Regions from separate parts of the Paraburkholderia sp. XV genome, predicted to be linked through region 4. Evidence: predicted binding sites of a transcription regulator. Region 4 holds the regulator's gene; each other region holds the start of a gene.
What was found. The regulator HrcA, encoded in region 4, represses chaperone genes, less so after heat shock. The targets are predictions, from matches to a motif close to TTAGCACTCNNNNNNNNNGAGTGCTAA.
Positions count from the first base shown of each region.

Region 1 (7,406 bases), on a different contig from region 4:
GGGCGGCAGCGGCATGACGCAAGGCGCGCATATCGTCGCGAGCGGCGTCACACTGCGCTATGCCACGCGCGGTGTGCTGAATGGCGTCGACCTGGCGGTCGCGCCGGGCGAACTCGTTGCGCTGCTCGGACCGAGCGGTTGCGGCAAGTCGTCGCTATTGCGGGCCATCGCGGGCCTGACGCGAACCACGTCCGGCGCGATTCGCGTCGATGGCGCAACGGTCGATGGACCGCGCCCCGAAGTCGCTCTCGCGTTTCAGGATCCGTGTCTGCTGCCGTGGCTCACGGTCGAGCGCAACGTGGCTTTCGGGCTGACCTTCGCGCGTCAACCGCAACTCGCGCGCACGGTCCGCAAGGAACGCGTGACGAAAGCGCTGGCCGCCGTCGGGCTGGAACATGCCCGTCACTGGCTGCCGTCGCAGCTCTCCGGCGGCATGGCGCAGCGCGTCGCGCTGGCACGCTGCCTCGCGCGCGAGCCACGCGCATTGCTGCTCGATGAACCGTTCGGCGCGCTGGACGAAGTGACCCGCGCCGACATGCAGCAGCTTCTGGTCGCCGCCGTGCGCAACACAGGCGCATCCGCGCTGTTCGTCACGCACGACATCGACGAAGCGCTGCTGGTCGCCGATCAGATCGTGCTGCTCGGCAATCGCGGCACGCTCGTCGGACGCTGGGCAATCGAACTGCCGCAGCCGCGCCACACCCAGTTGCGCTCGCTCGGCGAGTTGCGCATATCCATCCTTCAGGCGCTGCAAAACTCGATATCAGCGGCAGCCTGAATCCGGCACACACAAGCGGGGAATCTTCATGTGCAACGTACCGATGTCACGACGCGAATGGCTCAAGCTCGCGTCACTCTTCACCGTCGCAGGCGCGGCGCCGCTGCTGAAATCGCTCGACGCGCGCGCTGCCGTCGATCCCGATGCGCCCGTGCGCATCGGCTACCTGCCCATCACCGATGCAACGCCGCTGCTCGTCGCCCATAACAACGGGTATTTCGACGCAGCAGGCGTCCGGGCGGAAAAGCCCACGCTGTTGCGCAGTTGGGCGCAACTCGTCGAGGCATTCCTGTCGGGACAGGTCAACGTGGTGCATCTGCTTTCTCCGATGACAGTGTGGGCACGCTATGGCAGCAAGGCACCCGCGAAGGTGGTGGCATGGAATCACGTGAACGGATCGGCATTGACGGTTTCGCCCGAGGTAAACACGGTGGCGGATCTCGGCGGCAAAACGGTTGCCGTGCCGTTCTGGTATTCGGTGCATAACGTCGTGCTGCAAGACCTGTTGCGCGCGCAGGGCCTCACGCCCGTGCTGAAGCATTCGGGTACGCCCGGGCCGAAGGAAGTCAACCTAATCGTCATGCCGCCTTCCGACATGCCACCCGCGCTGGCGTCGAAACAGATTGCGGGTTATATCGTCGCCGAGCCGTTCAATGCGGCCGCCGAGCAACTGAACGTCGGCAAGATTCTGCGTTTCACGGGCGACGTGTGGCGCAATCACGCGTGCTGTGTGATCTTCATGCACGAGCAGGATCTGACACAGCGCGCGGCCTGGTCGCAGAAGGTGGTCGATGCCATCGTCAAGGCGCAACTGTGGACGCGCGCCAATCCGCAAGAGGCCGCAAAGCTGCTCTCGAAAGAAGGTCCGAATCACTACACGCCGCACGCACCGCAACTGCTCGCGCGCGTGCTGGCGCCACAGGCCGCCGATCACGGCCGTTATCTCGGCGACCATGCGATCCAGCACGCCGACTGGAACTCGAAGCGGATCGACTTCCAGCCCTATCCGTATCCAAGCTACACGGAAGAACTCGTGCGCCGGCTGAAAACGACCCAGGTGGAAGGCGCGAGCCAGTTCCTCGCGTCGCTCGATCCGAAACAGGTCGCAAGCGATCTCGTCGATGACCGCTTCGTGAAGAAGAGCATCGAAGCATCGGGCGGCCTCGCGGCGTTCGGTCAGGATGCCAGCTATTCCCGCAAGGAGACGATCGTTGTCTAGCGTGCTCGTGCGTGACGCTTCGTCACCGGTACGCAGCCGCAGGCCGGCGTCCGCGCATTGGCGCAGTGTCGTGCTCGGCGCCGCGGGCCTGGCCGCCGCCTTGGCGCTCTGGTGGCTCGCCGTCACGCTGCTCGCGGACCACAACGCGATGGCCGCGCAGTTCGCGCCGCAGCGCGCGCTGGAAGCCCTGCCTGCCCTTATCACCAGCGATCAGTTGCTCGTGCATGTGGCGACCAGTCTCAAGCGCATTGCCGTCGGACTTGCATGGGCGCTCGTGGTCGGCGTGCCACTGGGTTTCGCCATCGGCCGTTTGCGCTGGCTCGAACAGACGCTCTCGCCCACCTTGCAATTCCTGCGCATGATCTCGCCGCTTTCGTGGATGCCGCTGGCCGTGATGTCGCTCGGCGTCGGCGATCGTGCGGTGTATTTTCTGCTCGCGTTCGCCGCTGTGTGGCCGCTCGTGATGAGCACGGCGTCAGGCGTCGCACATCTGGACCGGCGCTGGATCCAGCTTGGCGAAAGCCTCGCCGCCACGCGCGCGGAAATGCTCTGGCATATCTATGTGCCGGGCGTCGCTGCACATGTGCTCACTGGCGTGCGACTCGCTATCGGCATCTTGTGGATCGTGCTGGTGCCTGCGGAAATGCTCGGCGTGAGCGCGGGACTCGGCTATCTGATTCTCGATACCCGCGACCGGCTCGCGTATTCGGAGCTGACGGCCGTCATCCTCGTAATCGGCGTGCTGGGTTTTCTGCTGGATCTCGCGGCGCGCGCCATTGCCGCGCGCCTGTCGAGTGACGTGGCGATGCGGGATCAGTAGATCCCTGCATCACGCCGACGCGTTGTTGACACGCAGTGAACCGGTCCGTTACGTCGGATGCGCCTGAGCCTCGCTGCTGACCTTCCTCGAAGCGGCGCGCCGGGCGCCCGCTTCGTATAACTCGCAACCGTGGCGCTTTGTGCATGCGCGTCGCGGCACGGCACGCGGGGACCGCTTTCCCGGCTTTCTCACCGAGTTATCCGTTGACGGCAACCGCTTGACCGGCCACTGCGCGCTCCAGTTCACTGCGCGAATGCGCGAGACTGAAGCGTTCGTTGGACGGCGTGCCGTTCAGATGATAATTGCCTACGGCCGCTTCACGCTGGATCGCCGGGTTATGCGAAGCCAGCACGCGCGCATTGCGCCAGTGACGGTCCAGCCGTCGCGTTTCGCTGGTTGCTGAGGCGCCGCCCACTTCGAACACCAACGTTGCCGCTTCCAGCACCTGTTCGATCACGATTTGCTGCGCCTGGTACGCCTCGATATCGAGCGCGATATACGTTTCCTTCGTTGCGTGTCCTGCGAGTCGCGCCTGATAGGCGCTTTCCAGCGAGCGCGCGACCGATGCCGTGATGCTCTCCGCCGAATACGCGAGACTGGCGAGGCGCCCGACTACGCGATGCACAAGCGGATTGTCACGCGGACTGGAGCGGCCAGGTACGCCGAAGGTTCGCGTGTGCCCGTGCGCAAAGGCCACGCCGTCACGCAGCACGGCGCGCGCAATGCCTGTCAGCGTCGCAAGATGGACGGTCTGATAGAACGCCGTCAATGAAGTATTGCGGCGCGGCTCCGACGCCTTGTAACGCACCAGCAGCTGATCGTCTGTCACATGCACCGACTCGAAGCGCGTCGTGCCGCTTGCCGTCAGACGCTGGCCAAATCCGTCCCAATCGTCGATGCGCGCGACACCCGGTGCGTCCGCGCGCACCACCACGCGCACGTCGTCGGTGCCGTCATGGGCGGCAACGTCGATCCAGTCCGCGTAGAGCGCGCCCGTGCTGTAGTACTTCTCGCCATTCAGCCACCAGCCATTGCCGCCCTTGTCCGCTACCAGTGTGACGGTGTTGTGCGTGCTGCCCGTACGTTCGGAGATCGCCGCACCAACGGTTTCGCCCGCCGCGATCTTCGGCAGCCAGCGCTCGCGCAGTGCTTCGTCATCGCTTTCGAGCCGGCTTTCGATAAAGCCCGAATTCAGCCGCAAGATCTGCGGCAGATTCGAATCGGCCTCGCCGAGCCGCGTCAAAAGACGAAAGAATTGCGGCAGGCTCACGCCGCTGCCGCCATAACGCTTCGGCACGCGCAACGCGGTAAATCCCGCTTCCTTCAGCCAGCGCACGGCTTCGTAGGCGAGTTCCCGATTCTGCTCGCGCTCGATGCTGCCGGCGGCAATCCGCTCGAATACAGGCGCAAAGCGTGCGTCGAGTTCCGCATCGTCGGCGCCGCTGGCAGCGTCGTGCGGGGCGGCGGGAATCGTACTCATCGACAGTCTCCGGACAGGTTCACAGCCCTCCAGACTAAGCGCCGCCAACACGGCGCTGCAACCAACAAAAGCCGATAACGATATGCGCCAGACCGCGTAGCGCACCTTTGTGTCTATACGCCGCTACGTGCATTGCTAATCTCGCGCGGCCGGTTAAGTTTCTGCAAAACGATTATTGGAGCGTGCACAGCTCGCTTTTTATACTCGGCTCTCAGTCAGCACTCGCCGCATGAGAGTGCCAGCGAGAGTCCCATTTTTCATTTGCCTGGAAGGAAGGAACAGATGAGTTTGCGTCCGTTACATGATCGCGTGATCGTGAAGCGTCTCGATCAGGAAACCCGTACTGCATCGGGCATCGTGATTCCCGATAGCGCCGCCGAAAAGCCGGATCAGGGCGAAATCGTGGCCGTCGGGCCGGGCCGTCGCGGCGACGACGGCAAGCGTATCGAACCCGATCTGAAGGTCGGCGAACGCGTGCTGTTCGGCAAGTACTCGGGCCAGTCGGTGAAGGTCGACGGCAACGAACTGCTGGTGCTGCGCGAAGAAGATATCGTCGCGGTCGTTCAATCCTGAGGAGAATTCAATCATGGCAGCCAAAGAAGTCGCTTTCAGCGATCACGCACGCTCGAAACTGGTGGAAGGCGTCAACCTGCTCGCCAATGCCGTCAAGGTGACGCTCGGCCCGAAAGGCCGCAATGTCGTGCTCGAACGGAGTTTCGGCAGTCCCATCGTCACCAAGGACGGCGTGTCCGTGGCAAAAGAAATCGAGCTTGCGGACAAGTTGCAGAACATCGGCGCGCAACTCGTGAAGGAAGTCGCGTCGAAAACCAGCGATGCCGCAGGTGACGGCACGACGACGGCCACCGTGCTCGCGCAGGCCATCGTGCGCGAGGGCCAGAAGTACGTGGCGGCAGGACTCAATCCGCTCGATCTGAAACGCGGCATCGACAAGGCGGTGATCGCCGCCGTCGAAGAACTCGCGAAGATCAGCAAGCCGACCACCACCAGCAAGGAGATTGCACAGGTTGCGACCATCTCGGCAAACGGTGAAGAATCGATCGGTCAGCGCATTGCAGAAGCCATCGACCGCGTCGGCAAGGAAGGCGTGATCACCGTCGAAGACGGCAAGTCGCTGGCCGACGAACTCGACGTGGTCGAAGGCCTGCAATTCGATCGCGGCTATCTGTCGCCGTACTTCATCAACAATCAGGACCGCCAGCTCGCCGTGCTCGAAGAGCCGTTCATCCTGCTGCACGACAAGAAGGTCTCGAACATCCGCGATCTGCTGCCCGTGCTCGAACAGGTGGCGAAGTCGGGACGCCCGCTGCTGATCATCGCAGAAGACGTGGAAGGCGAAGCGCTCGCGACGCTGGTCGTGAACAACATTCGCGGCATCCTGAAGACAGTGGCCGTCAAGGCGCCCGGCTTCGGCGACCGTCGCAAGGCACTGCTCGAAGACATCGCGATTCTGACGGGCGGCCAGGTGATCGCAGAAGAGACCGGCTTGACGCTCGAAAAAGCCACGCTCGCCGAACTGGGCCAGGCCAAGCGCATCGAGGTCGGCAAGGAGAACACCACGGTCATTGACGGCGCAGGTGAGAAAGTCAACATCGAGGCACGCGTGAAGCAGATTCGCGCGCAGATCGCCGAGGCAACGTCCGACTACGACCGCGAGAAGCTGCAGGAACGGGTGGCGAAGCTTGCGGGCGGCGTGGCCGTCATCAAGGTGGGCGGCGCGACCGAGATCGAAGTGAAAGAGAAGAAAGATCGCGTCGACGATGCGCTGCACGCTACGCGCGCGGCCGTCGAAGAAGGCATCGTGCCGGGCGGCGGCGTGGCGTTGATCCGCGTGAAGCAGGCGATCGCCGAGCTGAAGGGCGCGAATGCCGACCAGAATGCCGGCATCAACATCGTGCGCCGTGCGCTCGAAGAACCGCTGCGCCAGATCGTCGCGAATGCAGGCGAGGAAGCGAGCGTAATCGTCGCCAAGGTCGCGGAAGGTTCGGGCAACTACGGCTACAACGCGGCCACGGGTCAGTACGGCGATCTCGTCGAAACGGGTGTCGTCGATCCGACCAAGGTCACGCGTACTGCGCTGCAAAATGCGGCATCCGTGGCCAGCCTGCTGCTGACGACGGACGCCACCGTGCATGAAGCGCCCAAGGACGCAGCGCCCGCTGCTGCGCCGGGCGGTCCGGGCGCGGGTGGTCCTGGCTTCGACTTCTGACGCACGGTTGAGAGAGTGCGCTGACGCTGTGAAGCGTCAGCGCCAAAAACGCCGCGCGTATCGTGATGGCGCCGTCTTGCAACACAAACAGGCCGCCATTGCTCTCCTTGTCCCTTCCGACGTCGGAGATCACCGCCTTCACAGGCGCATGCGGCCGCGAGCTTCGCGATCGAGCCGTTGAATGCGCCACCGAAACGGGCATTGCCCCTGACACCGTGACAGCCGCCTGAATGTCCCGCGGGCCGCTGATCGCATGAACAGACCGTCGGCAGGTTCTCCGTCGCTTTGTTAAGCTCCGTATGGTGCGCTTTGCGATAAGGATAGGGAATGAACGATCAGTCTGAATTTGTGCCGCCAAAGGTGTGGAGCTGGGACAAGCAAAACGGCGGGCGTTTCGCCAGTATCAATCGTCCGGTTTCAGGCGCTACGCATGAGAAAGCGCTGCCTGTCGGCAGACATCCCCTTCAACTGTATTCGCTCGGGACGCCAAATGGCGTGAAGGTGACCGTAATGCTGGAGGAGCTCCTCTCGGCAGGCCATGTCGGTGCCGAGTACGATGCATGGCTTATCAGAATCGCTGACGGTGAGCAGTTTGGAAGCGGATTCGTCGAGGCAAATCCAAATTCCAAGATTCCTGCCCTCGTTGATCGCAGTGGCACCGAACCCGTGCGCGTCTTTGAGTCAGGCGCGATTCTCCTGTACCTCGCGGAGAAATTCGGCGCGTTTATTCCTCGCGACCCTTCACAACGTGCTGAATGCCTGTCCTGGTTGTTCTGGCAGATGGGCAGCGCCCCTTACGTCGGAGGCGGTTTTGGACATTTCTACGCCTACGCGCCGACCAAAATGGAATATCCAATCAACCGGTTCACAATGGAGACGAAA
Region 1 is NZ_JAGUUD010000056.1:12,393-19,798, forward strand. It holds gene KFO72_RS23905 (acyl-CoA dehydrogenase family protein) at 1-17, shown strand, start outside; gene KFO72_RS23910 (ABC transporter ATP-binding protein) at 14-778, shown strand; gene KFO72_RS23915 (ABC transporter substrate-binding protein) at 807-1,997, shown strand; gene KFO72_RS23920 (ABC transporter permease) at 1,990-2,817, shown strand; partial or broken gene KFO72_RS23925 (nitroreductase family protein) at 2,885-3,115, shown strand; gene KFO72_RS23930 (acyl-CoA dehydrogenase family protein) at 3,014-4,297, opposite strand; gene groES (co-chaperone GroES) at 4,580-4,870, shown strand; gene groL (chaperonin GroEL) at 4,884-6,524, shown strand; gene yghU (glutathione-dependent disulfide-bond oxidoreductase) at 6,852-7,406, shown strand, end outside.
Region 1: groES (co-chaperone GroES) is a predicted target of HrcA. The motif match lies at 4,513-4,539, and genes of this name have one in related genera.

Region 2 (7,406 bases), on a different contig from region 4:
CGTTTGGTGGATTCGTCGGCATGTCGTCGTATGTGACGACGCTGCTGATTTCGCTGTATCAGATGCCGCGTCTCGAAGCCGGGCTCTTCATGTCGCTGCTGGCTTGCATTGGCGCGCTCGTGCGTCCTGTCGGCGGTCTGGTCGCGGATCGTATTTCGGGTGTGCGTGCGCTGGTGATTCTGCTCGCGGCGATTTCGGCGTGCGACTTCCTGTTCGCGGCATGGATGCCGCCGATGTCGGCTGGCATTGCGTTGCTGATCGCGATGTATGTGTGCTTCGGCTTGGGCAACGGCGCGACGTTTCGACTGGTGCCGCAGCGCTGGAAGGGCAAGACGGGCTTGATGTCGGGGATCGTCGGTGCGGCAGGCGGTATCGGCGGGTTTTATCTGCCTGTGATCATGGGCATCGCGAAGGAGGGTACGGGCAGCTATCAGATGGGCTTCGCGACGTTCGGCGTGCTGGCGGCGCTGGCGTTCGGGCTCGTGGTGCTGCATCGCGCGCGGTGGCTGGAATGGGCGCTGCCGAAGGAGGCACATGTGGTCGTCGAGCCGATTCGCGCGGGCGTGCGGGTAGATAGCGGAGTTTGATGCGTTGACCTAGTTTCTGTTCTCACCCGGTGACGCGGACGCCGATACGTCGTTCTGTTGTCGATTGATCCGGCGTCTGCGCAGCATGGCGACCTTCTGTGACGGGAAGGCCGCCATGTTTTTCTTGGGGCAGCCGTTTTTCATTTCCCGGGTGCGATGGTTCTTCTGCAAAGCGTCTTGCGCCCACATAGGGCGATGAAAAGTCCCGAGCTAGATTCGTCCTCTTCTATAAGTTCGTAACGTATGTGCGATAGCTAACACCGTCGCCCGATACGACATGCGATAAAGCACTCTGTTGCGCAGTTACCGGCCCTGCGGCCGGGCTGTCCGCTTTCCCGCGAAAGCGGATGGCGAGTTCCGCTCACTCTGTGGTCTGTCTTCAGTCCGACGCCGAGTCTGCCGAAATGGCATCGCGCACAATTGGTTGGGGTTCAAGCATGTCTGCCGAAACGACGCCCGCCTTGAGATTTCCGACGCCGTGCACCACGTGTGGCGGCGTGCTGTACCAGTATGTCAACTTCTGCCCCTACTGCGGCGTGAGTCGCCCGCTCGAGGCCGACCGGCCAAAGCGTGCCCAGGCGCAATTGAGGGCTGTCCCCGCGCACACTCGCCGGGCACCCGCAGTCGTCGACGACCCGACGGAATGTGCTGCGCCGAACGTCGTGTGGCAAGGGGCAGGGGAGACGGAATTTTCGCTGGACGTGGTGCCCGCGTCGCTGCCACAAGCTGTGTATCGCTGGGTCGTCACGCGGGGCGCGATACCGCTGGCAGGCCTGGTTCTGCTCGGCGTGGTCGGCTATCTGTGGCTTGGGCACGGCCATACGCGGAACACCGAGGGCGGCGAACTGTCGGCAGGCGCGGACGCACCGAGCAGCCCGATACCTCAGTACCTGCCGCCGTCGAAAGAGAGTGTGTCTTCGACGGACGTCAACGGCCAGCCCACCGTCGACAGGATCGCGCAGCCAGTCACATCTCGCGCGCCGGGCGGCGCGCAGTCGCATCGGACGATCTCCGATGCGTTGAGCGACGCAAGGGCAGGTTTCGCGCGAAACGATCTGACGCAGGCGAAAGCAGCCGTGGCGGACGCGCTGTTGCTGGCACCCGGCAACCCTGACGCATTGCGGATGCAACGCGACGTCAAAGATCGGGAAAACCAGCGGGACGTTGCGATAGGCGTGGCGAACAGCTGCGCAAACGACAAGATATGGAGTTGTGTATTCAAACTCTCCAACCAGGCGCTGGCGATCGATGCCGGCAGCGTGGAGGCTCAGGCTTTGCTTCAGCGGGCGGTTCTTTCGACAGGATGGAAGCCGCTAGGCGATAAAGCCGCACCCGCGCCGCGCAAACCGCCGCCCGTCGTTGTCAACAGTGCACCGACGAGATTGCCGACGGGATTGCCGACGCTTCCACCCTTGCCGCCGGGCACGCCAACGGACAGCGCCGCCCGTCCGTCAGCGAACAATGCGGCGCCCGCCGCCTGGGTGGCGCCAGCCCGCGATGGCGGCGATGCGCAGACGAGCGCCATGCACGCGCCGGACGGGGGAAGCGGTTCGCCCGTTGCGTCGGTGACCACGAAGTGAGGGTGTCGCGTGGGCGCAGGGAACTGCGCGCCGCGGTCGGTCTGCTCGTCGCCGCCCGGCAAGTGCGAAACGGCCGCGACGCATAGACGCGGCGCAATCAATCCTATATTTCCCAATCGAACGGCTGCGCGGTCTGACTCTCGGCCGCCAGCCGCTGCCGGCCTTCCCGCGAAATCACGACGTGACTGGACGGCTCGATCGTCATCAGATCGGCCTTTTCGACGTGCGTGCTCGCTGAGCGGCTTTGCTTTCCCTCCCGCAGATACTCCAGGAAGGGCTGAAACTGACGGACGGCATGGATGGCGTTGGTCATCATTCAACCTTTAATGGCTGTATCCGGCTGCATCCGGTTCCATCGGGAAACGGGGTTCCGAGCCGTGTCGTGACGATGTCTGGCGTTCATATGACAGCCGAAAACGGACGCTCGCCTTCCGCGCCGTTTATTTCGGATATCTACGATTTCGGGTCGATCTTATCGATTGCGGTCCGATATACCTGTGCGTCATCGCACAGTATTCGGAAGCGGGATGCGGGGCTTTTCAGACACCGGGTTGCTGGCCGATTTGCACGGTCACGTGGCTTGCATCGGCGCCACTGGCGAACGGGACTCGCGGCGCAAAACGCAGGTCTTGGCTTCGATGTGTGGGGACGGGATCGGGCGGTGAGAATGCGTCAGGCCCCGAACGACGGGCGCTTACGGGATTTCACCTAGACGCCGCTATCTGGAGAGGAGTGCGGCATCCCGGAGCCTTTCCCGCCGTGCTCACAAGCTACTGCATATCAGTAAGTCATTGTTTGTAATGAGTTATTTTTGTCTTGCCGACCTTTTCGAAGTCGGCGGCGAACCGCGCCGACCGACGCATGGGCGATATCATTCTGTCTTCCTCCGTCTCTTCTTGAATTTGTAATCCCTCGTCCATATAATTAGCACTCACCGCACGAGAGTGCTAACAACTCCGCTGGTTGGCGGCGCCAGCCGGCATACCTCAGCGTTCTTCAGTCCCAATCAAGAGAGGATCTATCCATGAACCTTCGTCCTTTGCATGATCGCGTGATCGTCAAGCGTCTGGATCAGGAAACCAAGACCGCGTCGGGCATCGTGATCCCCGAAGCCGCAGCAGAAAAGCCGGATCAAGGCGAAATCCTGGCAGTCGGCCCGGGCAAGCGTGACGACAAGGGCGGCCTGATCGCGCTCGACGTCAAGGTCGGCGATCGCGTTCTGTTCGGCAAGTACGCAGGCCAGACCGTCAAGGTCGACGGCAACGAACTGCTGGTGATGCGCGAAGAAGACATCATGGCCGTTGTCAACAAGTAATCACTTGTCCCGGTTCATTCTCAAGAATTCAAGGAGTTAGAATATGGCAGCTAAAGACGTCGTGTTCGGCGATTCCGCCCGTGCCAAGATGGTTGAAGGCGTGAATATTCTCGCCAACGCAGTGAAGGTCACGCTGGGTCCGAAGGGCCGTAACGTTGTTCTCGAACGCAGCTTCGGCGGCCCGACGGTCACCAAGGACGGTGTCTCGGTCGCGAAGGAAATCGAGCTGAAGGACAAGCTCCAGAACATGGGCGCGCAAATGGTCAAGGAAGTCGCTTCCAAGACCAGCGACAACGCCGGTGACGGTACGACGACGGCAACGGTTCTGGCCCAGTCGATCGTTCGCGAAGGCATGAAGTACGTCGCATCGGGCATGAACCCGATGGACCTGAAGCGCGGTATCGACCGTGCAGTCGCAGCAGCAATCGAAGAGCTGCGCAAGATCAGCAAGCCCTGCACGACCAACAAGGAAATCGCACAGGTTGGCGCGATCTCGGCGAACAGCGACACGTCGATCGGCGATCGCATCGCTGAAGCCATGGACAAGGTCGGCAAGGAAGGCGTCATCACCGTCGAAGACGGCAAGTCGCTGCAAGACGAGCTGGACGTTGTCGAAGGTATGCAATTCGACCGCGGCTACCTGTCGCCGTACTTCATCAACAACCCGGACAAGCAAGTCGCCGTCCTCGACAACCCGTTCGTGCTGCTGCACGACAAGAAGGTGTCGAACATCCGTGATCTGCTGCCGGTTCTGGAGCAAGTCGCGAAGGCTGGCCGTCCGCTGCTGATCATCGCTGAAGACGTCGAAGGCGAAGCACTGGCTACGCTGGTCGTCAACAACATCCGCGGCATCCTGAAGACGGTGGCTGTCAAGGCTCCGGGCTTCGGCGACCGTCGCAAGGCAATGCTGGAAGACATCGCGATCCTGACGGGTGGTCAGGTCATCGCTGAAGAAACCGGCCTGACGCTCGAAAAGGCAACGCTGAACGAACTGGGTCAAGCGAAGCGTATCGAAGTGGGCAAGGAAAACACGACGATCATCGACGGCGCTGGCGAAGCAGCAAGCATCGAAGCGCGCGTGAAGCAGGTTCGCACGCAAATCGAAGAAGCGACGTCGGACTACGACCGTGAAAAGCTGCAAGAGCGCGTGGCCAAGCTGGCTGGCGGCGTTGCAGTGATCAAGGTTGGCGCAGCGACCGAAGTCGAAATGAAGGAAAAGAAGGCACGTGTCGAAGACGCACTGCACGCAACGCGCGCAGCTGTGGAAGAAGGCATCGTGGCTGGCGGTGGTGTTGCACTGATCCGTGCACGCAGCGCGATCGCTGGCGTGAAGGGCGACAACGCTGACCAGGACGCAGGTATCAAGATCGTTCTGCGCGCAATGGAAGAGCCGCTGCGCCAGATCGTCACGAACGGCGGCGAAGAAGCCAGCGTCGTGGTGGCAGCAGTTGCAGCAGGCAAGGGCAACTACGGCTACAACGCGGCAACGGGCGAGTACGGTGACCTGGTGGAAGCTGGTGTCGTGGACCCGACCAAGGTGACGCGTACGGCACTGCAGAACGCAGCTTCGGTTGCTGGCCTGCTGCTGACGACGGACGCAGCTGTCTGCGAACTGCCGAAGGAAGATGCACCGATGCCTGGCGGCATGCCCGGCGGCATGGGCGGCATGGGCATGGACATGTAATTTCCAGGTAACTGGAATGCATGTGAGAGGCGCGCCGCGAAGTGCGCTTCTCATGCCAAAAAGAAAAACCCGCAGCAATGCGGGTTTTTCTTTTGGTGCTTCAGGTTTGGCTAACGGGCATGCAGGCGAAGCGTTCAGCGTTGCAGCAGAAAGTGCTGGCGCAAATGATCGAGCACGCGCGACACGCTATCCGTTTCAGTCAGCGTGGTGGTATCGATAAGCAAATCGGGGTGCGGCGGTGGTTCATACGGTGCCGACACGCCGGTGAACGAATTGATGGTTCCCGCCTGGGCCTTCGCGTACAGCCCTTTGGGATCACGCTTCGCGCAATCGTTTGCTGAAGCGGACACATAAGTCTCGACAAACCTGTCGGTTCCAATTATGCCGCGGGCCATTGCCCTGTCTTCGAACATCGGCGAGATCAACGCGGCGATCACGATCAGCCCCGCGTCGTTCATCAATTGCGCGACGTGCGCGACCCGGCGGATGTTTTCTCGCCGGTCTTCTTTCGAAAAGCTGAGATCGCTTGTCAGGCCGTGGCGGACGTTGTCGCCATCGAGCACGTAGCACGCGTGTCCCATCGACATCAGTTCGCGCTCGAGCCGGAACGCGATCGTCGATTTGCCCGCGCCCGACAAGCCCGTGAGCCACACGGTAACGGGCCTGTGCCCAAGCATCGAGGCGCGGTCGTGGCCGGTGATGGTGCCGTTGAAACGTTGTACAAAAGGCTGAATACGTTCGACGCACGCGCGGCCGTCCTGCTCGTCGCGAGCGACGCGGCCACTTGGCGCGCTGCTTTGCGTGCAGCAGGCGCGCGGCTCGGAAACGGCGGCCGCAGCACTGGGGGGAAGGTCTTCCAATTCGGATTGTCCGGAGGTTCCGTCAGGGGATCGACGGTCTGCCGTTGAGGCTGCCTCGTCGACTGGCGGCGAAGAGGTCTCATCAGACAGTGGTAATAATTACAATCCGTAATTGTAGTATCTAAGAAATAAGATTGCTGTAACGGATAATTACCACTGAAATACTTGATTTGCGAATTGGCGCTTGACTGGAGTCATTCTCACGCCCCTTCGCGGCCTCGCGTGCGCCGCGGGATCAATGCCGCGCCTCACCCGGCGTCGTATCCGTCCCGCCGCCCAGCGGCACCTCATCTTCGCTGCTTCTTGCCCAGAAGAAACGATCCGGGAGATATGCTCCCATCCCCGGCCGAAAGGCGGCCTGCATTGCCTGGAACAGATACTCCTGCGCTTCGCGGACCGCCTCGGCCGGTTCCTGGCCGTTGGCCAGCAGCGCGGCAATCGCGGCGCCGAGCGTATCGGTGATGCCCATGATCCGCTGTTGTCCACGGTCCCACATGTCCTGCCGCAACTGGCCGTCTTCGCTGAACAGCGTGTTGACGAGCCGATGCGTGCCCGTTTCCGTCGACAGGATGTATTCGCAACCTTGCGACAGCAGATGTGAGATCGCGGCGTCGAGACTCGGCGCTTCGGCATCGCCGTCCGGCTGCGCGAGCGCGAGCAGGGCGGTCGTGTCCGCGACCAGCAGCGTGGTTTGCGGCGCGAGCAGATCGGCGATGGCTTCACGCAGTTCGTCGGCGGCGAGCACATGTTCGTCGTCGAGCGTGAAGTCGGGCGCGAGGATGAGCGGGATGTCGTCGTAATCGGCGACCACCTCGGCGATCGCGCTGACCACTTCCGCCCGCGTGGCGGCGCCGACCTTGAAGGCGGCGATGGGCATGTCCTCTAGCAGCATCCTCGCCTGGGTCGCGACGGCTTCCGGGTCGAGTCCGGTGACCTCGTCGCAGCTCGCCGAGTCGCGCACCGTGTAGCCGGTCAGCACGGACACGCCGTGGCAACCCATGCTGGCAAGCGTCATCAGGTCGGCTTGCAATCCGGCGCCGCCTGTCGGGTCCGACAGGCCGAAGGTGAGAACGATCGGAGGGGTGTTGCTGGCCATGAAATTTTTGTGGTCGATGAGCGAAATGTTCGTGGGTCACAACCGGCGCACGACGCGCCCGCGCGGCCCACACAGACGGCTCAATTATGCGGCCTTATACGCGTGTAAGGCATTTTTTCGCATCCGCCGGCGGGTCCCGTCACACATAACGCCGCAAAGCGTCGCGGACCACCGCTCGGACCCCGCATCCGCTAGGCATCGAGGCGGCAACACGGTACCATCATGGCTCCCGTTTCCCCGGACTTTTCGACGCGACTCAAGAATGGAATATAAGAGCTGGATGT
Region 2 is NZ_JAGUUD010000037.1:50,371-57,776, reverse strand. It holds gene KFO72_RS19130 (MFS transporter) at 1-587, shown strand, start outside; gene KFO72_RS19125 (hypothetical protein) at 1,025-2,167, shown strand; gene KFO72_RS19120 (hypothetical protein) at 2,271-2,483, opposite strand; gene KFO72_RS19115 (co-chaperone GroES) at 3,192-3,482, shown strand; gene groL (chaperonin GroEL) at 3,526-5,166, shown strand; gene cysC (adenylyl-sulfate kinase) at 5,301-5,900, opposite strand; gene KFO72_RS19100 (hydroxymethylpyrimidine/phosphomethylpyrimidine kinase) at 6,262-7,122, opposite strand; gene KFO72_RS19095 (rubredoxin) at 7,385-7,406, shown strand, end outside.
Region 2: KFO72_RS19115 (co-chaperone GroES) is a predicted target of HrcA. The motif match lies at 3,092-3,118, and genes of this name have one in related genera.

Region 3 (7,406 bases), on a different contig from region 4:
TTGCTCCCGCTAGCGCCCGGCTTGCGGGACGTGCATCTGTGGCAGCCCGCCAGCCGCTCGACGCCACACCACCCAGCACACGACTAGACGAATCGAACGAGGCCTCAACATGTTGCGCAACCCTGCCGAAAAGTACCGCCCCTTCCCCACCGTCCGTTTGACCGGCCGCAAGTGGCCCACCCGCACCATCGACCGCGCGCCCATCTGGATGAGCACCGATCTGCGCGACGGCAACCAGTCGCTGATCGAGCCGATGAGCATCGCGCAGAAGACGGAGTTCTTCGAGATGCTCGTCGCGATCGGTTTCAAGGAAATCGAAGTCGGTTTTCCGTCGGCGTCGCAAACCGACTTCGATTTCGTCCGCAAGCTGATCGACGAAAAGCGCATTCCCGACGACGTGACCATCGAAGTGCTCGTGCAGTCGCGCGCCGACCTGATCGCGCGCACCTTCGAAGCGCTCGAAGGCGTGCCGCGCGCGATCGTCCATCTGTACAACGCGATCTGCCCGTCGTTCCGCAAGATCGTGTTCAACCAGTCCCAGGACGAAGTGAAGGCGCTCGCCGTCGAGGGCACGCGGATCATTCGCGAACACGCCGACGCCCGCCCGCAGACGCACTGGACCTACCAGTATTCGCCCGAAACCTTCAGCATGACCGAGTTGCCGTTCGCGCGCGAAGTCTGCGACGCCGTCGCGCAGACGTGGCGCCCGACGCGCGATCACAAGATGATCGTGAACCTGCCCGCCACCGTCGAAGCCGCAACGCCGAACGTGTATGCCGACCAGATCGAGTGGATGGACCGCAATCTGGGTTACCGGGACAGCATCGTGTTGTCGGTGCATCCGCACAACGACCGCGGCACGGCCGTCGCCGCAGCGGAACTCGCGCTGATGGCGGGCGCCGACCGCATCGAAGGATGTCTGTTCGGCAATGGCGAGCGCACGGGCAACGTCGATATCGTGACGCTCGCGATGAACCTCTACACGCAAGGCATCGACCCCGGCCTCGATTTCTCGGACATCGACGCCGTGCGGCGCGTGGTCGAGCGCTGCAACCAGATTCCCGTGCATCCGCGTCATCCGTATGCGGGCGATCTCGTCTATACGGCGTTCTCCGGCTCGCATCAGGACGCGATCCGCAAGGGCTTCGCACAGCAGCAGCCCGACGCCGTCTGGGAAGTGCCGTATCTGCCCATCGATCCCGCCGACGTCGGCCGCAGCTACGACGCCGTGATCCGCGTGAACAGCCAGTCCGGCAAAGGCGGCGCGACGTATCTGGTCGAGCGCGGCATGGGCTTCGCGCTGCCGCGGCGCGTGCAGATCGAATTCAGCCACGCGGTGCAAAAGGTGGCGGATCAATCCGGCGAGGAAGTGACGGGCGACGCGATCTGCGCGCTCTTTGCCCGCGAATACTTCGAGGCCGACGGCCCGGCGCAGCGCGTCAACGGATCGACGGTGCGCTGGAACAAGCGCGAGATTGCCGTGCCCGCGACGGCGGCGGCGAGCATCGACGGCCACGAGGCGTATGCGAAGGCGGTCGCGCAGGAAATGGCGGCGGTGGCGAAACACGCCATTGAAATCACGTCGTTCGAGGCGGCGCGCACCACGGACGGCCGCACGGTCGTGTTCGTCGCGAGCCGCGTGGGCGACCAGCCCATGCGTCATGGCATCGGCGTAGCGGAGGACGAAATGACGGCCGTCGTCGATGCCGTCGTCAGCGGCGTCAATCGCGCGGGTTGGGCGACTGTCGACCGGCGGGTCGCGGCGTAACGTCAAGTAACGTAACGGCATCCGAAAACCGCAGAGGCGCAAACGCCGGCGACTCAAGCGTCGCCAGCGCGCATGGACCGCTCACGAGGCGGCCTCCGTCAGGTGGAGAGTGACGGCGCGATCCGCGTCACTCGATTGCGCAACGCGTCGCCTGCCAGGCGATCAGCTGCCATTTGCCGTCTTCCTGCGCCTGAATCGCCATGTAGGCGATCGGAAAGAGCAGCGCGCCGCTATTCGCTTCCATCTCGATCAGCGCGCGCCCCGTGACAACGCAAGTCTCGCGTCCGACAGGCAGCACGTCCTGCGACTGCACCTCGATCTGGCGATAGCGCCGGCGCCCGGCCGTGATGGCGTCGATGAACTGCTGCTTCGACTCGCGCTTGCCGTTCGTGTGGACGTAGATGACGTTGTCCGACAGCAGCGCGTCGAGCTGCTGTCCGTTTCCTTCCACCATCGCGCGAAATCGATCGCGCTCGAGCCCGCGAATCGCTTCGATCACTTTTGCCGGCATCGCGTTCGCCCCTATCGACGACCGCGCCGACAACGGCAGCGGTCGTCAGAAGTTGTACTGCACGTAAATCTGCTGGAAATTTATACCAGGATTCGGCTCTTTGATACTTGCATTGGAGACGTGCTGAAAGCGGTAGCCAAACTGGTACTGCTGATGCTCGCCGAATTGTGCGCCGACACCCACCATATCGGCGAACTGGAAGGCGGTGCTGAGCGTGTAATTCGACGAGATGCGCGGATGCGTCAAAAGCCGCACACCGACGCCCGCCTCGATGAACGGGCGGAAATAACCCGCGCTCTTGATGAACCGCACTACGGGTGTCACGCCGAACTCGCCGATATCCTCGTGAACGTTGCCTTCGTCCGTATGCCACCACGCGGCGTGCGCCTCGCCGAGCAGCGCGAAATGCCAGCCGCCGATTTCCCACCACGTCAGATTGGGGTCCCAGACGAAGCCAAGGTCGAGTTTTCGAACGTGGTGATCGGCGACACCGCCCGCAATCTGAATGCCGAACTGGTCCGCCGAGGCGAGACTCGATACGCCGAAAAGCGCTGCCACGACGACACATTTCGGTGCCAGATTAAACGAGCGCTTGTTCTTTTTTTCCATCGTGCGTCCACCGGATGCGAGGTTTAGCAGGGACATCGTGCAGCGACATTCTAGAGATAGAAGCAACTATCGGACCCTTTAATAACAACCGAAAGCCGCAAATCACTGCTTCTGTTTGCGAAAAAATCTTACAGACGATTGCAAAATCCTGCTGCAGCCGACGAATGCTAAGCGGTCGGTGCCAAACCCGCAGATGAGGTACTATGCTATTGAATGTGTATTTTCGATAGGAGAGAGGGAACTCTCATGCCCCTACGGCTTCTAAGTATTAGCACTCAGGAAATGAGAGTGCTAACATCCATCGTGGTCCGCTTTGGCGGACATTTGTCTGAATAAAGGAGTTTGCTACGTGAGCAACACACTGACCCTTCCGAGTACTCTGAGCCCGTCGTCGGCTAAGGCCGCTCCGGCAGGTGCACTGGCGCTCTCGCACGCTTCGCTTCTGCCCGGCCAGCTGGGCAACATCGACGCCTACATCCAGGCCGTAAACCGGATTCCGATGCTGACGCCGGCAGAAGAGCGCCAGTACGCCACCGAATACCGCGAGCAAAACAATCTTGGCTCCGCTCGCAAGCTCGTCCTGTCGCACCTGCGGCTGGTCGTGTCGATCGCGCGAAATTACCTCGGATATGGTCTGCCGCACGCCGACCTGATCCAGGAAGGCAACATCGGCCTGATGAAGGCCGTGAAGCGCTTCGACCCGACGCAGAACGTGCGCCTCGTGTCCTATGCAATGCATTGGATCAAGGCCGAAATCCATGAGTACATCCTGCGCAACTGGCGCATGGTGAAAGTGGCGACGACCAAGGCGCAACGCAAGCTGTTCTTCAACCTGCGCAGCCACAAGCAAGGGTTGCAGTCGTTCACGCCGGACGAGATCGAGGGCCTGGCGAAAGAGCTGAATGTGAAGCGCGAAGAAGTGTCCGAGATGGAAACGCGTCTGTCGGGTGGCGATATCGCGCTCGAAGGCCAGGTCGAAGACGGCGAAGAAGCATTCGCCCCGATCGCCTATCTGGCCGACTCGCACAGCGAGCCGACAGCCGTGCTGGCCGCGCGTCAGCGTGACCGTCTGCATAGCGACGGCATCGCGAGCGCGCTGGAATCGCTCGATCCGCGCAGCCGCCGCATCATCGAAGCACGCTGGCTGCAGGTGGAAGACGACGGTTCGGGCGGCTCGACGCTGCACGAACTGGCCGACGAGTTCGGCGTATCGGCCGAACGGATTCGCCAGATCGAAGCAAGCGCGATGAAGAAAATGCGCACGGCGCTGGCCGAGTACGCGTAACCTCAGAGAAGCAGCGGTGCGCGCCGGTCCTCCGGCGGCACCGTCTCGAAACAGAGCCCTGCTCTTCGCAAGAAGGCGGGGCTTTTTCTTGTGCGTCGTCAAATATTGCGTCGATCCGCATCAATGTCGAGACATTGTCTTGACCTCGCGCAGAACGTGAATTATCAGTGATAGAAACGGACCACCTCGCGACACGATGACGCGGGCCCGTCCGTCGTCCCATTCCTACAATGGTTGTGCATGCGTCAGTGCCGCGAGTGATGCGCACTGTGTCCTGCCGGGTCAACCGGCGCGATGTCGTTGCCCATAAAACATGACCATTACGCTCGATCACAGGAATGCCGCCCGCCGCACATTCGCCAGCCGCATCGTCGCGTGGGCTCGCGGTCCGACATTCGCCCGCGACATCCTGATCGTGCTCGCGATCAAATTCGCGCTTCTTTTCGCGCTCAAATTCGCGTTCTTCAATCATCCGCAGGCGCAGAACATGTCGCTGCCGCCTGCTCAGGTCGCCCAGGCGCTGCTGTCGGTGCCGGCGTCCGCCTCACCGCCGCCTTCGACTCAAGGTGACAACCATGCCCGCTAGCGACGTCGTCGATCTCTCCCGTCTGCAATTCGCCGTCACGGCGCTCTATCACTTCCTGTTCGTGCCGCTGACGCTCGGCCTGTCGTGGCTGCTCGTCATCATGGAAAGCGTCTACGTGATGACGGGCAAGCCGATCTACAAGGACATGACGCAGTTCTGGGGCAAGCTGTTCGGCATCAACTTCGCGATGGGCGTCACCACGGGTCTCACGCTGGAGTTCCAGTTCGGCACCAACTGGTCGTACTACTCGCATTACGTCGGCGATATTTTCGGCGTGCCGCTCGCCGTCGAAGGGCTGATGGCGTTCTTTCTCGAATCGACCTTTGTCGGGCTGTTCTTCTTCGGCTGGAACCGGCTGTCGCGCATCCAGCATCTGATGGTCACGTTTCTGGTCGCGCTCGGCTCGAACCTGTCCGCGCTGTGGATCCTGATCGCCAACGGCTGGATGAACAACCCGGTCGGCGCGGAGTTCAACTACGAAACGATGCGCATGGAACTGTCGAGCCTGTTCGCCGTGATATTCAATCCCGTCGCGCAGGTGAAGTTCGTGCATACGGTGTCGGCGGGCTATGTGACGGCGTCGATGTTCGTGCTCGGGTTGTCGTCGTGGTATCTGCTCAAGCGCCGCGACATCGACTTCGCGCTGCGCTCGTTCGCCGTCGCGGCTGGCTTCGGGCTGGCGTCCACCTTGTGCGTGATCGTGCTCGGCGACGAATCCGGCTACACCACAGGCGAAGTGCAGCAGATGAAACTCGCCGCGATCGAATCCGAATGGGAAACCGCGCCGCCGCCCGCGCCATTTACGATTGTCGGCATTCCGAATCAGCAGGAAGAGCGCACCGACTACGCGTTGCGCGTGCCGTACGCACTCGGCATCATCGCGACGCGTTCGCTCGACGAGCCGGTCATCGGTCTGAAAGAACTGATGGCGCGCAACGAGACGCGCATCCGCAACGGCATGCTCGCATACGGCGCGCTGCAAAAGATCAAGCAAGGCGACGCGAGCGACGCCACGCACGCCGCCTTCGACCAGCACAAGCAGGACCTCGGCTACGGCCTGTTGCTCAAGCAGTTCACGCCGAACGTCACCGACGCTTCCGCCGAGCAGATCAAACAGGCCGCGAAAAAAACCGTGCCGCCCGTTCTGCCCGTGTTCTGGTCGTTCCGGCTGATGGTCGGCCTCGGCATCCTGTTCCTTGCCACCTTCGTGCTCGCGTTCTTCTTCTGCGCGCAACGCTCGCTGCTGCGCGACAGCCGGCGCTGGTTCCTGCGCTGGGCCGTGTGGGCGATTCCGCTGCCGTGGCTCGCGGCGGAGTTCGGCTGGATCGTTGCGGAACTCGGGCGCCAGCCGTGGACTATCGCAGGCATTCTGCCAACTTCGCTATCGGCGTCGAGCCTGACGGCGGGCGATCTGTATCTGAGCCTCGCAGGCTTCGTGGTGTTCTACACCGCGCTTTTCATCATCGAGATCACGCTGATGTTCAAGTACGCGCGGCTTGGTCCATCGTCGCTGCATACGGGGCGCTACCACCACGAGCAGGCCAGTAAGCCGGCGGTCGGCGCGAATACGGCGGCATGAGCGGCTTGGATAGCGGCTTCGACCGCGACGCGCTTGCTGTCGCACGAAAACACGAGGAAACATCGCTATGGATTACGCAACCCTCAAAGTGATCTGGTGGGTGCTCGTCGGCGTGCTGCTGATCGGCTTCGCGCTCACCGACGGCTTCGACATGGGCGCAGCGATCCTGCTGCCGTTCATCGGCAAGACGGACGCGGAGCGGCGCATCGTCGTCAACACGGTCGGCGCGACCTGGGAAGGCAACCAGGTCTGGCTGATCACCGCGGGCGGCGCGATGTTCGCCGCGTGGCCGCTCGTCTACGCCGCATCGTTCTCGGGCTTTTACTTCGCGATGCTGCTCGTGCTGTTCGCGCTGTTCTTCCGCCCGGTCGGCTTCGACTATCGCGGCAAGCGCGATGATCCGCGCTGGCGCAGCGCGTGGGACTGGGCGCTGTTCGTCGGCGGCTTCGTGCCGGCGCTGGTGTTCGGCGTCGCGTTCGGCAACCTGCTGCAAGGCGTGCCGTTCCAGTTCGATCAGGATCTGCGCGTCACCTATCACGGCAGCTTCTTCGAGTTGCTCAATCCGTTCGCGCTGTTGTGCGGCGTGGTGAGCGTGTCGATGCTGGCGGCCCACGGCGCGGCGTTCGTCAAGATGAAGGCGGATGGTGTCGTCGCGCGGCGCGCGTCGATTGCGCTGCGCATTGCGTCGCTGGTCGCAGTCGCGCTGTTTCTGATCGGGGGCGTGCTGATCGCGACGCTGATCGGCGGCTTTCAGATCACCGAGCCCGCGCCATTCGACACCGTCGCGAATCCGCTGCTGAAAAACGTGATCGGCGCGCCGGGCCTGTGGCTCACGAACTACGCGACGTATCCATGGATGGTCGCGGCGCCCGTCGCGGGCGTGGTCGGCGGCGTGCTCGCGCTCCTGCTGGCAAGTTCGCGCTTCGAGCGCAGCGCCTTTCTGTCGACATCGCTGATGGTGATCGGCGTAATCCTGACGGCGGGCTTTTCGATGTTTCCGTTCATCATGCCGTCGTCGCTCGATGGGCGCAGCAGCCTCACCGTCTGGGATTCGACATCGAGCCAGAT
Region 3 is NZ_JAGUUD010000035.1:59,117-66,522, reverse strand. It holds gene leuA (2-isopropylmalate synthase) at 110-1,768, shown strand; gene KFO72_RS18565 (nuclear transport factor 2 family protein) at 1,896-2,279, opposite strand; gene KFO72_RS18560 (acyloxyacyl hydrolase) at 2,325-2,888, opposite strand; gene rpoH (RNA polymerase sigma factor RpoH) at 3,238-4,173, shown strand; gene cydP (cytochrome oxidase putative small subunit CydP) at 4,487-4,759, shown strand; gene KFO72_RS18545 (cytochrome ubiquinol oxidase subunit I) at 4,749-6,338, shown strand; gene cydB (cytochrome d ubiquinol oxidase subunit II) at 6,406-7,406, shown strand, end outside.
Region 3: rpoH (RNA polymerase sigma factor RpoH) is a predicted target of HrcA. The motif match lies at 3,157-3,183, and genes of this name have one in related genera.

Region 4 (7,406 bases):
ACGTTTCGGCTTGCGGTTCGCCGGCAGCTGCGTCCGGCTGTTGCGCCTGAGCCTGCGGCTCGCCCGATGCGGCCTCTGCGGCCTGGCGCGCGGCTTCGTCGGCGGGCGTGGGATTCTGGCTCGTCGGATTCTCTTGCGTGTTTTCCATGTCGCTGAAATTCAAATAGATATGGCCAAAAAACGGCGGCAGTTTAACGGGACTCGCTCGATGAGCGTTGTGCCAATACAACATGCCGGCCGCGCATCAACGGTGCAGGTAAGGGTGCGCACGCCGTATTTCAAGGCTCCCGCGGATGCTTTTTGCACCTTGCAGGGGCCCGGAAATCTGGCGTAACAAGCATGGCGAACGCGGCATCATATTGAGATTGAGCGCACTGCGCGAGTGTCCTAAACTCAACTCAGGCGTCCGAAAAGGCACGTTAACCCTAATCTGACGTACGGCTTACTACCAGCTGAATCGCCCGTTTCCGCTTGCAATCTCCATGGGGGAGTACCGTGAAACTGACCTTCGCTATATCGGTGGTCGCATTGGTACTTATCGCAGGCACCACGACCATCTGCATGTCCGGCGTCGTCAACGAGCACACCACTGAATATGGTGGCGTTCATGCGACGATGGAACAGCTGTTCAACCCTCACGCGAAAATTTGTCGATGACGCGTCTGTCGCGCTTGGTCGGCCGCCCGTGCAATTCGGCGGCCGGCTCGCGATAGGTCTTGCGCCGCTCGTTTTCCTGCTGCCGCTTCTGCTTACCCTCTTCGGTTTCCACGTAAAGCGTCTGCGCGACGCTCGCTGGTCCGCGCACGTCGCACACGCCGAGCACCTGGATCTGCCACACGATCCGTTCGATCTCGATCTCGACCAGATCGCCGACCCGCACATCCTTGGCCGGCTTCACACTTGCGCCGCCGATCCGCACCCGGCCTTTCTCGACGGCATCGGTTGCCAGCGAACGCGTCTTGAAGAAGCGCGCCGCCCACAACCATTTGTCGATGCGCAAGCGAGCGCCCGGTTCGGTGGAAATCTTGTAGTTCATCAGTCCTTCTTCAGGCGTTTCCAGACGCCATGAGCCGATACACGAATGCAGATTGCATGCCGGACGCGGAAAAGTTCAGGCAACAGACGCGCTTTGCGGCGCGCTCACCTGCACCGGCCAGCCTTGCAGGTGCTGCGCGACGATCTCGCCGAGCGCCGCGATCCACGCAGGCGATGCGTTCAGGCAAGGAATGGCGTGAAAAACTTTCCCGCCCGCGTGCACGAATTCGTCACGCACTTCCATGCCGATTTCCTCGATCGTCTCGAGGCAATCCGCCGTGAAACCCGGACAGAATACGTCCGCGCGATGCACGCCCGCCGCGCCCAATTCCTTCAGCGTAGGCGCCGTATAAGGCTGCAGCCATTCGGCCTTGCCGAAGCGCGACTGGAACGTTACGCGGCATTCCACAGTGGTGAGCCCCAGCGCGTGCATCAGCAGCGACGCCGTCTGCTGACATTGCTCGTGATACGGGTCGCCCAGGTCGAGCGTACGCTTGGGCACGCCGTGAAAGCTCAGCACCAGCTTGTCGCCCGCCGCGAAGTCCGGGCGGCCGTGCACATGCCAATAATGGTTCACCTGCGCCGCGAGCGCCGAGATATAGGCGGGATGATCCGCGTACTGGCGCACGGTGCGGATCTCCGGCTGGTTGCGCATCCGCCTGAGCGCAGCGAACGCGTCGTCGAAAGCCGTGGCCGTGGTCGACGACGAATACTGCGGATACATCGGCATCAGCAGGATGCGTTCGGCGCCCGCCAGCTTCAGCTGGTTGAGCATGGCGGGAATGCCGGGCGTGCCGTAACGCATCGCATAGTCGACGATCACCGTGTAGTCGTTCACGTGCAGCAGATGCCGCAGCCCTTCGACCTGCTTTTCCGTATGCACGCGCAACGGCGAGCCTTCAGGCATCCAGACGGCGGCGTACTTCTTCGCCGAGGCGGCGCCGCGAAACGGCAGGATCAGCAGCCGCAGGATGATTTGCCACACGAACGACGGGATCTCGACCACGCGCGGATCGGACAGAAACTGCGCGAGATAGCGCCGCACGGCGCGAGGCGTCGGCGCATCGGGCGTTCCGAGGTTGATCAGCAACACGGCGACACGATGTGCCGCAGCATTCTGCGAGGGCCGCTCGAGGTCGAAGCGCATAGGCAAGAAAAAGAGCCGTGCAGGCGCGCGGCACGTAATGAATCGGGAAGCCCATTATAGCGGGGCGGTCTGCCGCCGATACCTGGCCGTTCGGCCAATTGGCACGGCGAAAAACGCCGCGCATGATGAACACCATGCCGGACTCGGCGCTACCCCTGGCTGAGCGTCATCGAAAGCAGTCGCGCGGTGATGTCGACAATGGGAATCACGCGGTTGTAGGCCATGCGCGTCGGGCCGATCACGCCGAGCGTGCCGACAATCTTGCCGTTCACCTCGTACGGCGCGGTCACCACGCTCATTTCCTCGATCGGGACGAGGTTCGACTCGCCGCCAATGAAAATCTGCACGCCTTGCGCGTGGCTCGACACGTCGAGCAACTGAAGGAGACTCGTCTTTTGATCGAATACATCGAACAGCTTGCGCAGCCGCGCCATGTCCGACGAAAGGTCGGCCACTTCGAGCAGATTGCGCTCGCCGGAAATCAGCACGGTTTCGCCCGTATCCGTGACGTCCGTGCTCGCGGTGACGGCCGCGTGCATCAGCGTGGTCATGTCGCCGCGCAGTTCGTCGATTTCCTCGCGCAGACGCAGGCGCACCTCGTCGAACGACAGGCCCGCGAAGTGCGCGTTGATGTAATTGGAGGCTTCCGTGAGCTGCGACGGCGAGAAATCGCGCTGCGTCGCCATGATGCGGTTCTGCACGTCGCCTTCCGGCGTCACGATGATCAGCAGGATGCGCTTGTCGGACAGGCGCAGAAATTCGATCTGCTTGAACACATGGCTGCGGCGCGGCGTCAGGATCACGCCCGCGAACTGCGACAGGTTGGACAGCACGCTCGCGGCGGCCGCGACCACTTTCTGCGGCTCGCCCGGCTGCAGCGTGGTCTTCACTGCGCGCATCACGGCGTCTTCGTCGGCGGCCGACTCGACGGTGAGCATGGTGTCGACGAAAAGCCGGTAGCCGCGCGGCGTTGGAATGCGTCCCGCCGACGTATGCGGACTGATGACGAGCCCCAGTTCCTCGAGATCGGACATCACGTTGCGGATCGTCGCCGGGCTGAGTTCGAGCCCCGAGTACCGCGAAAGCGTGCGCGAGCCGACCGGCTGACCTTCGGCGATATACCGCTCGATCAGCGTTTTCAGAAGGGTTTGTGCTCGAGGATCTAGCATGGCGAAAAATTTTAGCGTAACCACCGGATGGCGGCGAGCGCGCGGCGGCACGAGGCGCGGCGGCTCGACAGCCTTGCGCGCCCTGCGCGGCACCCCGCCCACGCTGAAGCCACATCGCATGAGTCCGGACAGTCGTCACGTCTGTCATGAGGACTTCACCATTCTAACGATAATCCGGCGAAGGCTGGCCGGCATCGCGCGGCCGTCGCGCGTCAGCCCCCACGGGCGTGCCGCCGCGTTCCACGGTTCTTTTCAGGTCCCACCTATGGTGTAATGCCGGCATGCAAGCTAACAGCCAGTTCAAGACCGTCGCGCTCATCGGGCGCAGCAATACGCCGGGCATCGGGGAACCGCTGACCGCGCTCGCCGCGTGCATCGGCAAGCTCGGTCTCGACGTCGTGTTCGAGGCGGAAACCGCCCAGGAAATCGGCGTGACGCAATGGCCTGCGCTGCGTCCGGCGGAGATCGGCGCGCGCGCGGACGTTGCCATCGTGCTCGGCGGCGACGGCACGATGCTCGGCATCGGCCGCCAGCTGGCGCCATACCGGACGCCCCTGATCGGCATCAACCACGGGCGGCTCGGCTTCATCACCGACATCCCGTTCACCGACATGCGCGAGATCATCCCGCAGATGCTGTCGGGCACCTTCGAGCGCGAAGAGCGCACGCTGCTCGAATCGAGGATCATGCGCGACGGCCAGCCCATCTACCACGCGCTCGCGTTCAACGACGTCGTCGTGAACCGCTCGGGCTTTTCGGGTATGGCGGAACTGCGTGTGTCCGTGGATGGCCGCTTCATGTACAACCAGCGCTCGGACGGGCTGATCGTCGCGACGCCGACGGGCTCGACGGCTTATGCGCTGTCGTCGCAAGGGCCGATTCTGCACCCGCAGCTGCAGGGGCTCGTGCTCGTGCCGATCGCTCCGCATGCGTTGTCGAACCGCCCTATCGTGATCCCGGACGACTCCAAGGTCAGCATCCAGATCATCTCGGGCCGCGACGTCAATGTGAACTTCGACATGCAGTCGTTCACCGCGCTGGAACTGAACGACACGATCGACGTGCGACGCTCGCGCCATACCGTGCCCTTCCTGCATCCTGTCGGCTACAGCTATTACGCGACGCTGCGCAAGAAGCTGCACTGGAACGAATATCCGTCGCACGAAGACGATCCACGCGACTGAATATCTGCCAGCGCGGCCTGCTGCAAGTCCGAGCGTAACGACAACACACCACACCAACTCACGCCAGCCACGCCACACAGACGAGCCATGCTCCGCCACCTCTCGATACGCGACTTCGTCATCGTCGCCGCGCTCGACCTTGAATTCGACAGCGGCTTCACAGTCTTTTCCGGCGAAACGGGTGCCGGCAAATCCATTCTCATCGACGCGCTGGCGCTGGCGCTCGGCGCACGCGCCGACGCGAGCGTCGTGCGCAACGGCGAGGCGCGCGCGGACATCACGGCCGAATTCGACACGCATCCGCTGGTCGACGCGTGGCTCGACGAACAGGCGCTCTCCGCCAGCGAGACGGAGCACGGCAACACGGTGATGCTGCGCCGCGTGGTGGACGGCAACGGCCGCTCGCGCGCGTTCATCAACGGCACGGCGGCGACGCTCACGCAACTGCGCGAAGTCGGCGAAATGCTCGTCGATATTCACGGCCAGCACGCGCATCAACTGCTGATGCGGCCCGACGCGCAGCGCGAGCTGTTCGACACGCATGCCGGGCTGCTCGACACGAAGGCCGCCGTCACCCGCGCATGGCGTAGCTGGCGCGACGCGGCGCAGGCCGTCGAGACCGCGCAGAGCAAGGACCGCGAACTGCAACTCGAACGCGAGCGTCTGGCATGGCAGCTCGCGGAACTCGACAAGCTCTCGCCGCAGCCCGGCGAGTGGGAAGAAGTCAACGTCGAGCACCGGCGGCTGTCGCATTCGGCGAATCTGATCGACGGTGTGCAGGGTGCGCTGTCGGCGCTGTCCGAATCGGACGAGGCGATGCTCGGTCATTTGTCGTCCGTCATCTCGAAGGTGCGCGATCTCGCCGGGATCGATCCGGCGCTGAACGACGCCCTCGCCGCGCTCGAACCCGCCGAAATCCAGTTACAGGAAGCGGCGTATTCCCTGAGCCACTACGCGCAGCGGCTGGAACTCGATCCCGACAGGCTCGCCCAGGTCGAGAAGCGCCTCGACGCGCTGCACTCGGCGGCCCGCAAATTCCGGCTGCAACCAGAAACATTGCCCCAGGAACACGAAGAGCGCCGCGCGCAACTCGCGAAACTCGACGCCGCCGCCGACCTCGACGCGCTGCGCGCCGCCGAGGCAAAGGCGAAAGACGCGTATCTCGCCGACGCCAAGGTGCTGTCGAAGGCCCGCGCGAAAGCCGCGAAGGCGCTGGGCGCCGCAGTGACGACGGGCATGCAGGAACTGTCGATGGCAGGCGGCAGCTTCGAAGTCGCGCTGGTGCCGCTGCCCGACGGCGGCGCGCATGGCATGGAGCAGGTCGAATTCCGCGTCGCCGGCCATGCGGGCGTGCCGTTGCGGCCGCTGGCGAAGGTGGCCTCTGGCGGCGAACTGGCGCGTATCAGTCTCGCGCTCTCGGTGATCGCAAGCGCGGCCAGCCCGACGCCGACGCTGATTTTCGACGAAGTGGACACGGGAATCGGCGGCGGTGTCGCGGAAGTGGTCGGGCGCCTGTTGCATCAGCTCGGCGAGCAGCGCCAGGTGCTGTGCGTGACGCACCTGCCGCAGGTCGCGGCGCGCGGCGATCATCACTTCCAGGTCGCAAAGAGCAGCAAGGGCAAGAACGGCACGGTCAGCACGGTGACGTCGCTGGACAAGTCGAGCCGTATCGAGGAAGTCGCGCGCATGCTGGGCGGCCTGGAAATCACGGCCACCACGCGCAAGCACGCCAAGGAAATGCTCACCACGGCGTAAAGCGCCCGCCAGTCATGGCACGGCGCGGGCTTCAACGCCCGCGCCGCTGCGCAGCGTCAGCCAAACACCCGCCGCCACAGCCGCAGCACGGCCTCGCGTTCGTTCTCGACGGTGTGCGGCTCGACGCGCGCCTTCTCCATGCCGTCGAGCCGCAGCTTGTGCTGCAGCTTCCGGTAGGTCCGGTACGCCGCGCCCACGGTGTCGGCTTCCTCGCCGCTCATCAGGCCGAAGCGCGACACCTCGCGCAGCAGCGCGATATTGCCGGTATTGCGGATCAGCTCGGGATCGCGCGCCGCATGCAGCAGCACCCAGTACTGCACGGCGAACTCGATGTCGACCATGCCGCCGCGATCGTGCTTCAGATCGAACAGTTCGGTCCGGTTCGGATGGCCATCCTCGACGCGCCGCCGCATGTCGACGATCTCGGCGGCAAGCGTCGCGGCGTCGCGTGGCGTGGTCAGCACCTGTTCGCGGATCGCCTCGAACTGCGCGCCGACGGCGGGGTCTCCCGCGCAGTAACGGGCGCGCGTCAGCGCCTGGTGTTCCCAGACCCACGCCGTGTTGGCGGCATCGCCCTCGCGCAGCTGATAGCGGCGGAACGCGTCGAGATCGGTCACGAGCAGGCCCGATTCGCCGTTCGGGCGCAACCGCAAGTCGACGTCGAACAGCGTGCCCGCACCCGTCGCCGTGGTAAGCCACGTGATCAGCCGGCGCGTGAAGGTTGCGTAGATGTCGGATGCGTTGTCGTCCGGATCGTCGTACAGAAAGATCAGGTCGAGGTCCGACGCGTAGCCAAGCTCCTTTCCGCCCAGCTTGCCGTACGCGATGATCGCAAAGCGCGGCACCTCCCGATGGCGCTTGGCCAACTGGTTCCAGACGGCCTCGATGGTCACGTCGAGCACGGCATCCGCGAGTTCCGACAAACGGTCGCTGACATGCTCGACGCTCAGCTTGCCGGCCAGATCGATCAGCAGGATGCGGAACACTTCGGCCTGATGCGCATGACGCAGCAAATCCATCTGCTGCTCGACGCCGTCGGCGGCCGCGAGCCGCGTGCGCAGCGTGCGCTTGAACTCCGGCCAGTCGAACGGGCTCGCCATCGCTTCGTCGTCGAGC
Region 4 is NZ_JAGUUD010000012.1:33,876-41,281, reverse strand. It holds gene grpE (nucleotide exchange factor GrpE) at 1-148, opposite strand, end outside; gene KFO72_RS09310 (hypothetical protein) at 496-657, shown strand; gene KFO72_RS09305 (RNA-binding S4 domain-containing protein) at 629-1,036, opposite strand; gene hemH (ferrochelatase) at 1,112-2,182, opposite strand; gene hrcA (heat-inducible transcriptional repressor HrcA) at 2,332-3,351, opposite strand; gene KFO72_RS09290 (NAD kinase) at 3,633-4,535, shown strand; gene recN (DNA repair protein RecN) at 4,623-6,290, shown strand; gene glnE (bifunctional [glutamate--ammonia ligase]-adenylyl-L-tyrosine phosphorylase/[glutamate--ammonia-ligase] adenylyltransferase) at 6,347-7,406, opposite strand, start outside.